DNA from 2 places in the Hylemonella sp. GW821-FHT12C09 genome. Region 2 is predicted to be linked to the other one. Evidence: predicted binding sites of a transcription regulator. Region 2 holds the regulator's gene; the other holds the start of a gene.
The links. Region 2 encodes NrdR, which represses ribonucleotide reductase genes. Its sites were predicted from a motif close to CACNANATNTNGTG; they were not measured.
Positions count from the first base shown of each region.

Region 1 (6,159 bases), on a different contig from region 2:
GGCGATGTCGCGGTTCATGTTCACTTCCTGCGGCATCCAGTGGTTGGCGCAGGTGGCCAGGTATTTTTCCCAGGCCCACTTGTACTTGAAGGGCACCAGCTGGTTGACGTCGGTCTGGCCGTTGATGATGCGTTTGTCGGCCGCCTTGATGCGTTGTGCCGCAGCGGACGTTGCGCTGGGGACCGGAGCGGCGGCGACAGGTGCCGCCGGGTGCTGCGCCATGCGCAGCTGGGGAGTTTGCAAGGGAAGCTCAGTCGGGCGACTGCTCGCAGCAGCGCCGGCATAAGACATTGACGATGTGGGCTTGACTTCTTCGTCCCAGGACAACATAGGAGGTTCCAATCAGCGAATTATGGGAGCGACGACGTGAAATGGAAAGTATTCATTCACATCGCCGCCCGATTCTGTTGCTCAATAACATCGCAGGCATGAAGGCTCTGCAACATGCGGGCTGCGATCACTGGCAGGCTTCGCAACCCGGGTCATCGATCGCGCAGAACTTGATGTCGGTGGCGGCCGTGGCCATCTGTGCCTGTGCTGCAGCTGCAGCTGCGTCGAGGGCGCTCATGCCACCGCTCGCCGCGCCGCCGGAGGAGACCGCGTTGAGTCGGCCGGCCGTCACGGTGGATTTCTCGGCGTGCGTGGCCGACATCGTGCGCAGGTAGTAGGTGGTCTTGAGACCGCGCAGCCAGGCCAGCTTGTAGGTGTCGTCCAGCTTCTTGCCCGAGGCACCGGCCATGTAGATGTTGAGCGACTGGGCTTGGTCGATCCACTTCTGGCGGCGTGCGGCAGCCTCCACCAGCCAGAGTGTTTCGACTTCGAAGGCCGTGGCGTAGAGGGACTTGATCTCCTGCGGCACGCGGTCGATGGGGGCCAGCGAGCCGTCGAAATGCTTGAGGTCCATGACCATCACGTCGTCCCACAGGCCCAGTCGCTTGAGGTCGCGCACCAGGTAGCTGTTGATGACGGTGAACTCGCCCGACAGGTTGGACTTGACCGACAGGTTGCCGAAGCAGGGTTCGATCGAGGCGTCCACACCGATGATGTTGGAGATGGTCGCGGTCGGTGCAATGGCCACGCAGTTGGAGTTGCGCATGCCGTCGCGGGCGATCTTCTTGCGCAGGGCGTCCCAGTCCAGGGTGGCCGAGCGGTCGACCTCCACATAACCGCCGCGGGCTTTGGCCAGCAGGTCCAGCGTGTCCAGCGGCAGGACACCCTGGTCCCACAACGAGCCCTTGTAGCTGGAGTACTGGCCGCGCTCGCGAGCCAGCTCGGTCGAAGCCCAGTAGGCGTGGTAGCAGACGGCCTCCATGGACTGGTCGGCGAATTCCACGGCGGCCTGGCTGGCATAGGGGATGCGCAGTTCGTACAGCGCGTCCTGGAAGCCCATGATGCCCAGGCCGACGGGGCGGTGGCGCAGGTTGGAGTCGCGCGCCTTCTTGACGGCGTAGTAGTTGATGTCGATCACGTTGTCCAGCATGCGCATGGCGGTGGACACGGTTTTCTTGAGCTTTTCCTGGTCGATGGCGCCGTTCTTGAGGTGCTGGCGCAGGTTGACCGAGCCCAGGTTGCAGACGGCGGTCTCGGTGTCGCTGGTGTTGAGCGTGATCTCGGTGCACAGGTTGGACGAGTGCACCACGCCGGCGTGCTGCTGCGGCGAGCGCACATTGCAGGCGTCCTTGAAGGTGATCCAGGGGTGGCCGGTCTCGAACAGCATCGAGAGCATCTTGCGCCACAGGTCGGTGGCCGGCACCGTCTTGCTGGGCTTGATTTCGCCGCGCTTGGCCTTTTCTTCGTAGACCACATAGGCCTGCTCGAAGGCGGCGCCAAAGAGGTCGTGCAGGTCCGGCACATCGGAAGGCGAGAACAGGGTCCACTCGCCCTTTTCCATGACCCGGCGCATGAACAGGTCGGGGATCCAGTTGGCCGTGTTCATGTCGTGCGTGCGGCGGCGGTCGTCGCCGGTGTTCTTGCGCAGCTCCAGGAACTCCTCGATGTCCAGGTGCCAGGTCTCCAGGTAGGTGCAGACCGCGCCCTTGCGCTTGCCGCCCTGGTTCACGGCCACGGCGGTGTCGTTCACGACCTTGAGGAAGGGCACGACGCCCTGCGACTCGCCGTTGGTGCCCTTGATGTGGCTGCCCAGGGCGCGCACGCGCGTCCAGTCATTGCCCAGGCCGCCGGCGAATTTGGACAGCAGGGCGTTTTCCTTGATGGACTCGTAGATGCCGTCCAGGTCGTCGGGTACGGTGGTCAGGTAGCAGCTGGAGAGCTGCGAACGCAGCGTGCCGGCGTTGAACAGGGTGGGCGTGGACGACATGAAGTCGAAGGAGGACAGTACTTCATAGAACTCGATGGCACGTGCTTCGCGGTCGATCTCGCCCAGCGAGAGGCCCATGGCCACGCGCATGAAGAAGGCTTGCGGCAGTTCGATACGGCTCTTGCGCACGTGCAGGAAATAACGGTCGTACAGGGTCTGCAGGCCCAGGTAGTCGAACTGCAGGTCGCGGTCGGCCTTGAGGGCGGCGCCCAGGCGCTTGAGGTCGAACTGCAGCATGTCGGGGTTGAGCAGCTCGTTGTCCACACCCTTCTTGATGAAGTCGGGGAAGTACTCTGCATACGCTTGGCCCATGCCGGCTTGCGGCACGTCGCGGCCCAGCACCTCGCGGGCGATGGTGTGGAAGAGCAGGCGCGCGGTGGCGTAGGTGTAGTCCGGATCTTTCTCGATCAGGGTGCGGGCGGCCAGGATGGCGGCCTTGAAGACCTCGTCGATCGGCACGCCGTCGTACAGGTTGCGCATGGTCTCGGCGACGATGGGATCGGGCTTGATGTCGGCACCCAGGCCGGCGCAGGCGTTCTCGATCAGCTGCTGCAGGCTGCCCAAGTCCAGCGAGACGCGCTGGCCGCCATCGATCACATGCAACTGGGGCGCTTTCGGTGCGGCCTGGGCGGATTGCTGGGCGCGTTCCTGGGTACGGCGCTCGCGATACAGCACGTAGGCGCGGGCAATCTCGTGGTGGCCGCCGCGCATCAGGCCCAGTTCGACCTGGTCCTGCACGTCTTCAATATGGAAGGTGCCGCCGCCCGGGCGCGAGCGCATGAGTGCGCGCACGACGTTCTGCGTCAGGGCGTCCACCACCTCGCGCACGCTGGCCGAAGCGGCGCCCTGGGTGCCGTGCACGGCCAGGAAGGCTTTCATCATGGCCACGGCGATCTTGCTTGGCTCGAAGGGCACGACGGCGCCGTTGCGGCGGATGATCTGGTAGTTGTTCAGGGGGGTGGCGGCCGTGTTTTCCTGGGTTTGCATGGTCAGGACACCGGTGTGCAGAGGGGGGGTGGCGGGGTTCAGAGCGGTTTGCATTATTTCCTCGTCGTCAGCAAATCTGTTGTTGGTTCTTGGGGGCCGTATTCTGGCTCGCGATACGATCTGTTGGAGAAAAGCACTGCGAGCAGAAAGCACTATATATGGTGTGTCTGGTGAATACAAGCCACTACAGGTAGTGTAGCGTCGGGCATACAGCGCAGGGCGTATCCGACGCAAAAAAAGCGGCCGTCGCTGGCTGCGGAAACAGTGAGCGGGACATTCAGCGCTGGCGCGCCGCGCCGCTTGAAGTCACGTCATTTCCAGTTCGAAGGCCAGCAGGCATGCGGCACGGCAGCGGATTTTCCGTGCCAGCCCGCATGCCGTCTGCACGGCCGATTTTCCGGGGGTGTGATGCGTGGTCGGTGCGCCGTCGCCGGGTGGTCCGACTCAGGTGGTCGCTTCGGGAAAATACTGAGACGGCCAGCCCAAGGCCTGCTGCAGCACGGCCCACTGGAAGCCGGGGCCGGGGTCGGCCTTGCGACCGGGGGCCACGTGTTCGTGTCCGGCGATGTGTTGCACCGGGTAGCGCTGGCCCAGGGCGGCGCACAGGCTGCCCAGGGTTTCGTATTGCCCGGCCTCGAAAGACTCGCCTTCCAGGCCTTCGAGTTCGATGCCGATCGAGTCATCGTTGCAGTTGTCGCGACCGCGGTAGCAGGAGACGCCGGCATGCCAGGCGCGATCGTCGCAGCTGACGAACTGCCAGAGTTCGCCGTTGCGGCGGATGTAGAAATGCGAGGAGACCTGCATGCCCTCGATGCTCTTGAAATAAGGGTGGGCGTTCCAGTCCAGCGCATTGGTGAACAGGCGCTGCACTTCGTCGCCGCCATACTGGCCCGGCGGCAGGCTGATGGAGTGGATCAGCAGCAGGTCCACGGCGGCATCTGTGGGACGCGGCCCGAAGTTGGGCGAGTCCAGCCGGCGCGCAAAGCGGTACCAGCCGCCATCCCACAGGCGGTTGCGTTCCGGGGCGGGATGCTTGCTCATGCGCCGGGGTCATTGCCCTGCGGCGTGTCGATGTTCAGGCGCGCGATCCGGTAGCGGATCTGGCGCAGGCTCAGGCCCAGCTTGGCTGCTGCTGCCGTGCGGTTGAACCCGGTTTCCTGCAGGGCCTTGACCAGGATCTCGCGCTCCTGGCGGTCCAGGTGGCCTTGCAGGTCGGCGGGCAACTCCGGGCGCTCCAGAGTGGTCGGGGCCAGGCTGGGCGGCAGCACCCCCGGAAGGGTGGGCGCCAGGTCCAAGGCGGTCGGGTCCAGGATGGCCGGTGTGGTGTCAAGGCTGTCGAAACTCAATTCACCACCGTCGCTCAGCGCCACGGCGCGGTGCAGCAGGTTTTCCAGCTCGCGCACATTGCCGGTCAGCGGGTGCTTGGCCAGCTGGACCAGCGTCTCGGGCAGCAGGCGGGGCAGGGGCAGGCCTGACTCCTGGCTGATGCGCCTGAGCAGGGCGTCGCACAGCACGGGCAGGTCCTCGCGGCGCTCGCGCAGCGGGGGGATGTCGATCTCGATCACATTGAGACGGTAGTACAGGTCCTGGCGGAAACGCCCTTCCTGCACCTCGCGCGCCAGATGCTTGTGCGTGGCACTGACGACGCGCACGTCCACGGTCTCTTCCTGCGTGCCGCCGACCGGGCGCACGCAGCGCTCCTGGATGGCGCGCAGCAGCTTGGATTGCATGGACAGCGGCAGGTCGCCGATTTCATCCAGGAACAGGGTACCGCCGCGCGCGGCCTGGAAATAACCGTCGCGGTCCTGGTTGGCGCCGGTGTAGGCGCCCTTGCGTACGCCGAAGAACTCGGTTTCGAGCAGGTTTTCCGGGATGGCGCTGCAGTTCACCGCCACGATCGGGCCGCCGGCCCGATGGCTGTTGGCGTGCAGGGCCAGTGCCGTCAGCTCCTTGCCTGTGCCGGACTCACCGCAGATCAGCACCGGGGCCATGCTGCGTGCCACTTTGAGGATGCGTTCGCGTACCTGGCGGATGGCGGGCGAGCTGCCTACCAGGCGCTGCAGTGCCGCTTCTCCTGCGGGGGGCTGGGCTGTGGTGCGCGGTGCGGTCACCGCGGCGGGAGGGGGCGGGGGCGCGACCCGGGGGGTGAGAGCATCCTGGACGGCCGAGGCGATGACGGTACGGAACTGTTTCAGGTCAACCGGCTTGGTCAGGTAGTCGAAGGCACCGGCCTTGAGCGATTCCACTGCGTTTTCCGCCGAGCCATAGGCCGTGATGACCACACAACGCTCGCCGCGCTGTTGGGCGCGCAGGCGCTGGAGCAATTCGATGCCCAGGCCGTCGGGCAGGCGCATGTCGGTGATCAACACCTCGTAGCGGTGCTCCTGGAGATGCTTCCAGGCGTCGGCCAGGGTTTCCGCCACGTCGACGTGGTAACCCTCGCGCAGCAGGGTCAGCTCGTAGAGCGTGCGCAGGTCGGGTTCGTCATCCACGACCAGGATGTGCGCCGGGGAAGCGGGGGCGTGGTTGCTCATGAGGTGTCTGGCGTTCTGGCGGCCGGCGACGGGACGGCCGCCAGGCGCAGGGTGATGAAGAATTCGTTGCCGTCCATCAGGGTATCCCGGGCGATGCGACGGGCGCGGTGGTAGCCGATGGCGGCGCCATGCCCTTCGCACAATTCACGGCAAATATACAGGCCCAGACCGCTGGAGCGGCTTTCCGACGAGAAGAAGGGTTCGAACAGATGCTGCTCCACCGAAGGCTCCATGGGCGGGCCGTCACTCCAGACGGCCAGCAGGGCTTGCCCGCTGGCGTCGGCACGGGCATGCACCTGGATCGCATCAGGCAACTGGCGG
Region 1 is NZ_JBXAQQ010000003.1:226,954-233,112, forward strand. It holds gene AC1RRP_RS06910 (ribonucleotide-diphosphate reductase subunit beta) at 1-330, opposite strand, end outside; gene AC1RRP_RS06915 (ribonucleoside-diphosphate reductase subunit alpha) at 458-3,358, opposite strand; gene ampD (1,6-anhydro-N-acetylmuramyl-L-alanine amidase AmpD) at 3,749-4,345, opposite strand; gene AC1RRP_RS06925 (sigma-54-dependent transcriptional regulator) at 4,342-5,838, opposite strand; gene AC1RRP_RS06930 (two-component system sensor histidine kinase NtrB) at 5,835-6,159, opposite strand, start outside.
Region 1: a site for NrdR is predicted at 3,455-3,468, ahead of AC1RRP_RS06915 (ribonucleoside-diphosphate reductase subunit alpha). Genes of this name have one in related genera too.

Region 2 (6,159 bases):
CAAGAGATTGCTTCCATTTGATTGCCAGTTTGGCGCTGGCACCTGCACCCTGAAGGTGTGTGCCGGCTACTTCCAGCAGAGATGCCTGATGTGACAGGCCTCCTCACTCTAGTTCGCCCGCCACGGGATTCAAATCACCGTATCAATGAAATCCTCTGTCCTGATTGCCACCCGACGACCCTCGCCAAGGAACTCGAAAACGACGGAGAGGCACTGTTACAAAATACAGTAGAGCTAAGGCTGTTTTTGATGTCAATTATGTAAGTCATTGATTTATATGGATTACCTTGAAGCATCTTTGCTTTGAAATCGGTTTGTTATGCATTTAATGTTAATTAAATTGATATTCTTGACTGGTTATATATGGGGTCTTACAATTCGTTTCACCCTGAACTAGGGATTACCCCACTCCGCTGCCGACCCCGGCTACATCGGATCACATGCCGGCAACACGTCGCCAGGCCGATCCAGATGGCGTACCAACCCAGACGTGCTGACTGCGGTCTGGTTCTGTGAACAACTCACAGCCCCAGATCCGGCACCACGCGAGATGAGGAAGTGCTATGACAGCGTTTCAAGAAATGGGCCAGGGCCTGCGATCCGTCGCGCGCCATATCTCCCAAGTCTTCTTCGCCACCATCCACAACAGCTTTGCGCTGTTGGGGCTGGCTGTCCTTTTTGCCACCATTGCCCTGGTCGCCCGCCCGGAACTCCGCCAGGCGGGAGAAGTCCAGCTGATGGACTGGCTGCAGAACCGCCAATTCGAAACCGGCGGTATCGAGCCCGAGCCCGTGGCCGTCGAGCGCGCCACGGCGGCCCACCCGCATGAACTGCCCAAACAGCAGGCTGCAGTGGCCTACTGGCTCAGCAAGAAATACCGTGTCGCGCCGGAGCCGGTTTCGGCGCTGGTGATGGAGGCCTATGAGATCGGCCGCCGCATCGACATCGACCCCCTGCTGCTGCTCTCGGTCATGGCGATCGAATCCAGCTTCAACCCCTTTGCGCAGAGCCCGGTCGGTGCCCAGGGCCTGATGCAGGTCATGACCCGCGTGCACAGCGACAAGTACGAGGCCTTCGGCGGCAAGCTGGCCGCCTTTGACCCGGTCGCCAACCTGCGTGTCGGCGCCCTGGTCCTGCAGGAATATGTCCGGCGCGCCGGCTCCATCGAAGGGGGCCTGCGCATCTACGTCGGCGCCGCCAACCTGCCGGACGATGGCGGTTACGCTGCCAAGGTGCTGGCCGAGCATGCGCGCCTGGTCCAGGTGGCCTCCGGGCGCGCCGTCCCGACCCAGACCGTCCAGCCCATCCCGGTGACGGCGCCGGCCAAACCGGCGACGACTGAGACCGTCGTCCTGCTCAACTCCTGACCTCCGGATCGGCCCGGTCGCTGCTCTCCGCTACACTAGCCGGGCACGCGACTGGCGATAGGTGTGCCCTACCCCTTGGGTCGGGTGGCGCTGACGTGGACAGACCACCGGGAAGCGTGCCACGGGATGAGGCAACAAGCCTTGTCCCGTGTTCAGCCGTTCGCCTGGGCAGCCCCCACCCCAGCGGGGGACACCTGTTTTTTCCGACTGCCATGTACAACCGCAACATCCTCGTCGAACAAACCGACCCCGAACTCTGGGCCGCCATCCTGGCCGAGAACGCCCGCCAGGAACACCACATCGAGCTGATCGCCAGCGAGAACTACGCCTCGCCCGCTGTCATGGCCGCACAAGGTACCCAGCTCACCAACAAGTACGCCGAGGGCTACCCGGGCAAGCGCTATTACGGCGGTTGCGAACACGTGGATGTGGCCGAGCAACTGGCCATCGACCGCGTCAAGGCCATCTTCGGCGCCGATGCCGCCAACGTGCAGCCGCATTGCGGCGCCTCCGCCAACGAGGCCGTCTTCCTGGCCTTCCTCAAGCCCGGCGACACCATCATGGGGATGAGCCTGGCAGAAGGCGGTCACCTGACCCACGGCATGGCCCTCAATATGTCGGGTAAATGGTTCAACGTGGTGTCCTACGGCCTGAACGCCAAGGAGGAGATCGACTACGACGCTATGGAGAAGAAGGCGCACGAATCCAAGCCCAAGCTCATCATCGCCGGTGCGTCGGCCTACAGCCTGCACATCGACTTCGCGCGCTTCGCCAAGGTGGCGAAAGACGTGGGTGCCATCTTCATGGTGGACATGGCCCATTACGCCGGCCTGATCGCCGCCGGCGTCTACCCCAACCCCGTGCCGCACGCCGACGTGGTGACCTCCACCACCCACAAGAGCCTGCGCGGCCCGCGCGGCGGCATCATCCTGATGAAGGCCCAGCATGAGAAGGCCATCAACAGCGCCATCTTCCCCGGCCTGCAGGGCGGCCCGCTGATGCACGTGATCGCCGCCAAGGCCGTGGCCTTCAAGGAAGCCATGGACCCCGGCTTCAAGACCTACCAGCAACAGGTGGTGACGAACGCCAAGATCGTGGCCGAAACCCTGACCCAGCGCGGCCTGCGCATCGTCAGCGGCGGCACGCAAAGCCACGTCATGCTGGTGGACCTGCGCTCCAAGGGCATCACCGGCAAGGAAGCCGAAGCCGTGCTGGGCGCCGCCCACATGACCATCAACAAGAACGCCATCCCGAACGACCCGGAAAAGCCCATGGTCACCAGCGGTGTGCGCGTCGGCACGCCGGCCATGACCACGCGTGGTTTCAAGGACGAGGAAGCCCGCATGACGGCCAACCTGATTGCCGACGTGCTGGACAAGCCGCGTGACGAGGCCAACATCGCTGCCGTGCGCGCCAAGGTCAACGCCCTGACCGCCCGCTTCCCGGTCTACAAGTAAGCACCCCCGATGAAATGCCCCTTCTGCGGAAACTCTGAAACCCAGGTCGTCGAGACCCGGATTTCAGAGGACGGGGATTTCATCCGCAGGCGCCGCCAGTGCGGCGCCTGCGAGAAGCGTTTCACCACCTACGAACGGCCTGACGTCAATTTCCCGTCCATCGTCAAGAAGGACGGACGGCGTATCGAGTACGAGCGCGGCAAGCTCATCGCCTCGATGCAGCTGGCGCTGCGCAAACGGCCCGTCAGCACCGAACAGATCGACAGCGCCATTGAGCGCATCGAGGAGAAACTGCTCAATCTTGGCCTCCGCGAAGTGCCATCCACCCGTATCGGCGAGCTGGTGATGCGCGAACTCAAGAAGCTGGACAAGGTGGCCTATGTGCGCTTTGCCAGCGTCTACCGCAGCTTCGAAGACATCGACGAGTTCAAGACGCTGGTGGATGAGGTGCGGCGCTGAATCAAAGGCACGCGTTCAACGCTGCCCTGGCGACACGCGCTCGTCCCGAGCTGTTGATAACGATCTGGTAGCCATCGACCCTCTGTGTCGATGGCTGGCACACCGTAATGGTGCCAGCCTGAAACGCGCCTGAGTTCAGGGTGGTTTTCCCCAGCCCCGTATACGCCACGTAGTCATCGACTGTAGTGTTGCCGACGATCCGCAAGCCCGACGGCAACGAGGCTTCTCTGCGAAGCACCTCTTCGCCTGGATCGACCACCCCGTTGCCATTCGCGTCCTGAAATACGATCCAGCCACTCTCCCATGCGCCAGTTGGCGTGCAAGCGCTCCCGGAAACCGATTTGCACAATACAACGCGCGCGTTACGCCGTATGGCCTCGGAACGGGTGAGGTGCAGGCTGTCCATGAACGCAGACACCCCGGTTTTTATCCGGACGTTGTCCACCACTCTCGACATGGCGGGGACCGCCTGCGTCATGCACAAGGAGAACACCAGCATCACCACCATCACCTCAGGCAGCGAATACCCTTTAGCAGTCTGACAGGACACCATGAGCACCCTCCTTCAACAACGAGGCCGTTGCAGCTGGACGTAAGTTAATTCATGCCAAAGAAAAAAGGCATCCCCAAAATTGGGGATGCCTTCAATCAAAAATCCCCAGGCTGAGGCCGAGGATGGCCCGGGGGCTCTAGTTGACGGGAATGGCCGGATCCAGGTTCACCACGATCTGCAACTGGGATTTCACAGGAAGCGCCCCCAGCATGCCCGGGCTGAACCTCATGCCCGAAAAAGATTCCACGATGTATTTCCTGGCGACATCAGACAGGAAGTTTTCGCCCAAAATGACCTTGTCCACCCCACCCTGCTCATTGATCAGGAGCTGCACCAATACCGGCAGTGGAAGGATGTCAGGGATAAAGGTAGGCCCGGAGACCTCGGTGTCGCTGATGAGCTGGGGCTTGACCGACAACTCGTCGGGGGAGAAATAGTGAAGCTCCGGCAAGGGTCCGCCCAGCACGGGCATCGGGTCGGACGAGAGACGCTGGGCAGCGCCCTGATCGGCCGGCTTTGAATCATCGGAAGCCTGGGGCTTCTCCACCGGCCCAGGCTTTGTGCTGTCCGGGGCGGATGGTTCGGACCGACGCTCCCCGACCTTCATGCTGGCATCGTCTAGTGGCATGCGGGCGAAGCGAACGACCGTCGAGGAAGAGCGCAGACCGAAAAGTGCGCTGCCGCTCAGGACTTCGGTTCCAAGCCCCCAGAACAGCACCGCATGGAACAGGCAGGACAGCGCAAGGGCCAGCAGGTTGATGCGATGCCGAGCCAGGAGCGCAAGCCCCCCCTTCAGGATGTCAATGCGTCCAGTCTCTCCCGTTATCAACCCCGCCGGTGCCAAGTCAGCTCACTACTGCATCGTCAGTTCGCGCCAGGATACGCGCCTCAGGCCGCTTCCTGCGCCCTTGTAGATCGGCGGCGTGGTAATCACGGTCTGCCCCTGGTCGGTACTGTTGCTATCCCCACTCGACAGGCCGTTGGACACACGCGTCAGCGCGCGTACCGTGCCGTCGGCCATCAGGATCATGACCGGGCGGGTCACTGCGCCATCACCCAAGGACACACCAGCAACCCCCGAAGAGTTGGTTACAGCGCCCCCCGATTTGTAATCCAAGGAATACAGGAAGCTTTTCGCGCCCGATGTGCTGGGGTCACCGCACACGCTGCCCGAGGTCAAGGAAGGCAGGTTGGTTGTGAACAGCAGGGTCCCGAGACCGAGGCTGGGGTCTGTGTTGGCGCGCTCACCGGCACCCAGAAAGTCCATGTACCAGCCCTTGTTCGAAGTCCAGTCCACGGGGTTCGACGTGGACATGCGAACCGTCTGTCCTTGCGCACAGACCGAGGAAGGCGCCGTTGTGGGGCATGTGCCATCGGACAGTACCTGTTTGACGAAGCCACTGCCCGAGGTACGCGGCGTCGTCAAGGTCGTGCTGCCGCCACTGTCGACCACCGCATAAAAAGACTGGAACTGCGGATCGCTGATGTCAGAAACCCCCAGGAATCTCCCGGTGCCGACATACACCACGGTTTGGCCATCCACCGTGGAAACCGTCGGCTTGGCCGTGATGGGCTGGGGATTTCCGCTGGCATCCACGACGTTGATCAGCAGTTGCGTGTCGTATCCGCTGGCACCCATGTCGCCATTCACGTCAAAGCGCCAGAGGTTACCCAGAATGTCGCCACCGTAAACCGCAGTCACCGTGTTGTTCGTATCAGCGGTCTTGGCATGGGCACTGATGCGCGCGAGGTTCCCCTTCTTGCCCGTTCCCGGGTCGGCCGTGAAAGTCCGGACCAGGGCACCGGTTTGCGCATTGACCACATAGAGGTAGCCCTTGTCATCGGCATTGTTGTAGCCGGAGGTCAGCATCACAACCCAGGTCCCATCCTTGAGCTTGGTGATCCGGGGGTTGCCGTAGCTGTAGCCCATGCTGCTGGCCGTGAACTCCCACATGAACTTCGGGCTGGCTGGATCGGTGATATCCAGCGCGTAATAGCTGCTCCCACCCCGATTCAAGCCCCCCACCAGGATCGTTTTCCATGGGTTGCAGGTGGTCGCCGGGAACACCGGCGTACAGGGCACGGAGATCTCACCGACCTCAGGCGTGTTGTCCACGAAGAACTGGTGGGTGGTGGAGTAATTCCTGTCGGCCAGGGCATGCATATTCGGCAGGACAGGGCGCGGGACATAGGCCCACAGCTCCTGCCCGTTGGTGGCATCAAATGCGTGCAGCATGCCGTCATTGGCCCCGACATAAACCGCGCCGGCGCGCGTCTTCATCAGGGTCTTGAAGTCGCTGTAGCCGGGGTCCACGTAGTTGAA
Region 2 is NZ_JBXAQQ010000005.1:19,751-25,909, reverse strand. It holds gene AC1RRP_RS09685 (transglycosylase SLT domain-containing protein) at 564-1,367, shown strand; ZMP/ZTP riboswitch at 1,405-1,544, shown strand; gene glyA (serine hydroxymethyltransferase) at 1,580-2,824, shown strand; gene nrdR (transcriptional regulator NrdR) at 2,834-3,283, shown strand; gene AC1RRP_RS09670 (GspH/FimT family pseudopilin) at 3,285-3,836, opposite strand; gene AC1RRP_RS09665 (hypothetical protein) at 3,973-4,680, opposite strand; gene AC1RRP_RS09660 (pilus assembly protein) at 4,690-6,159, opposite strand, start outside.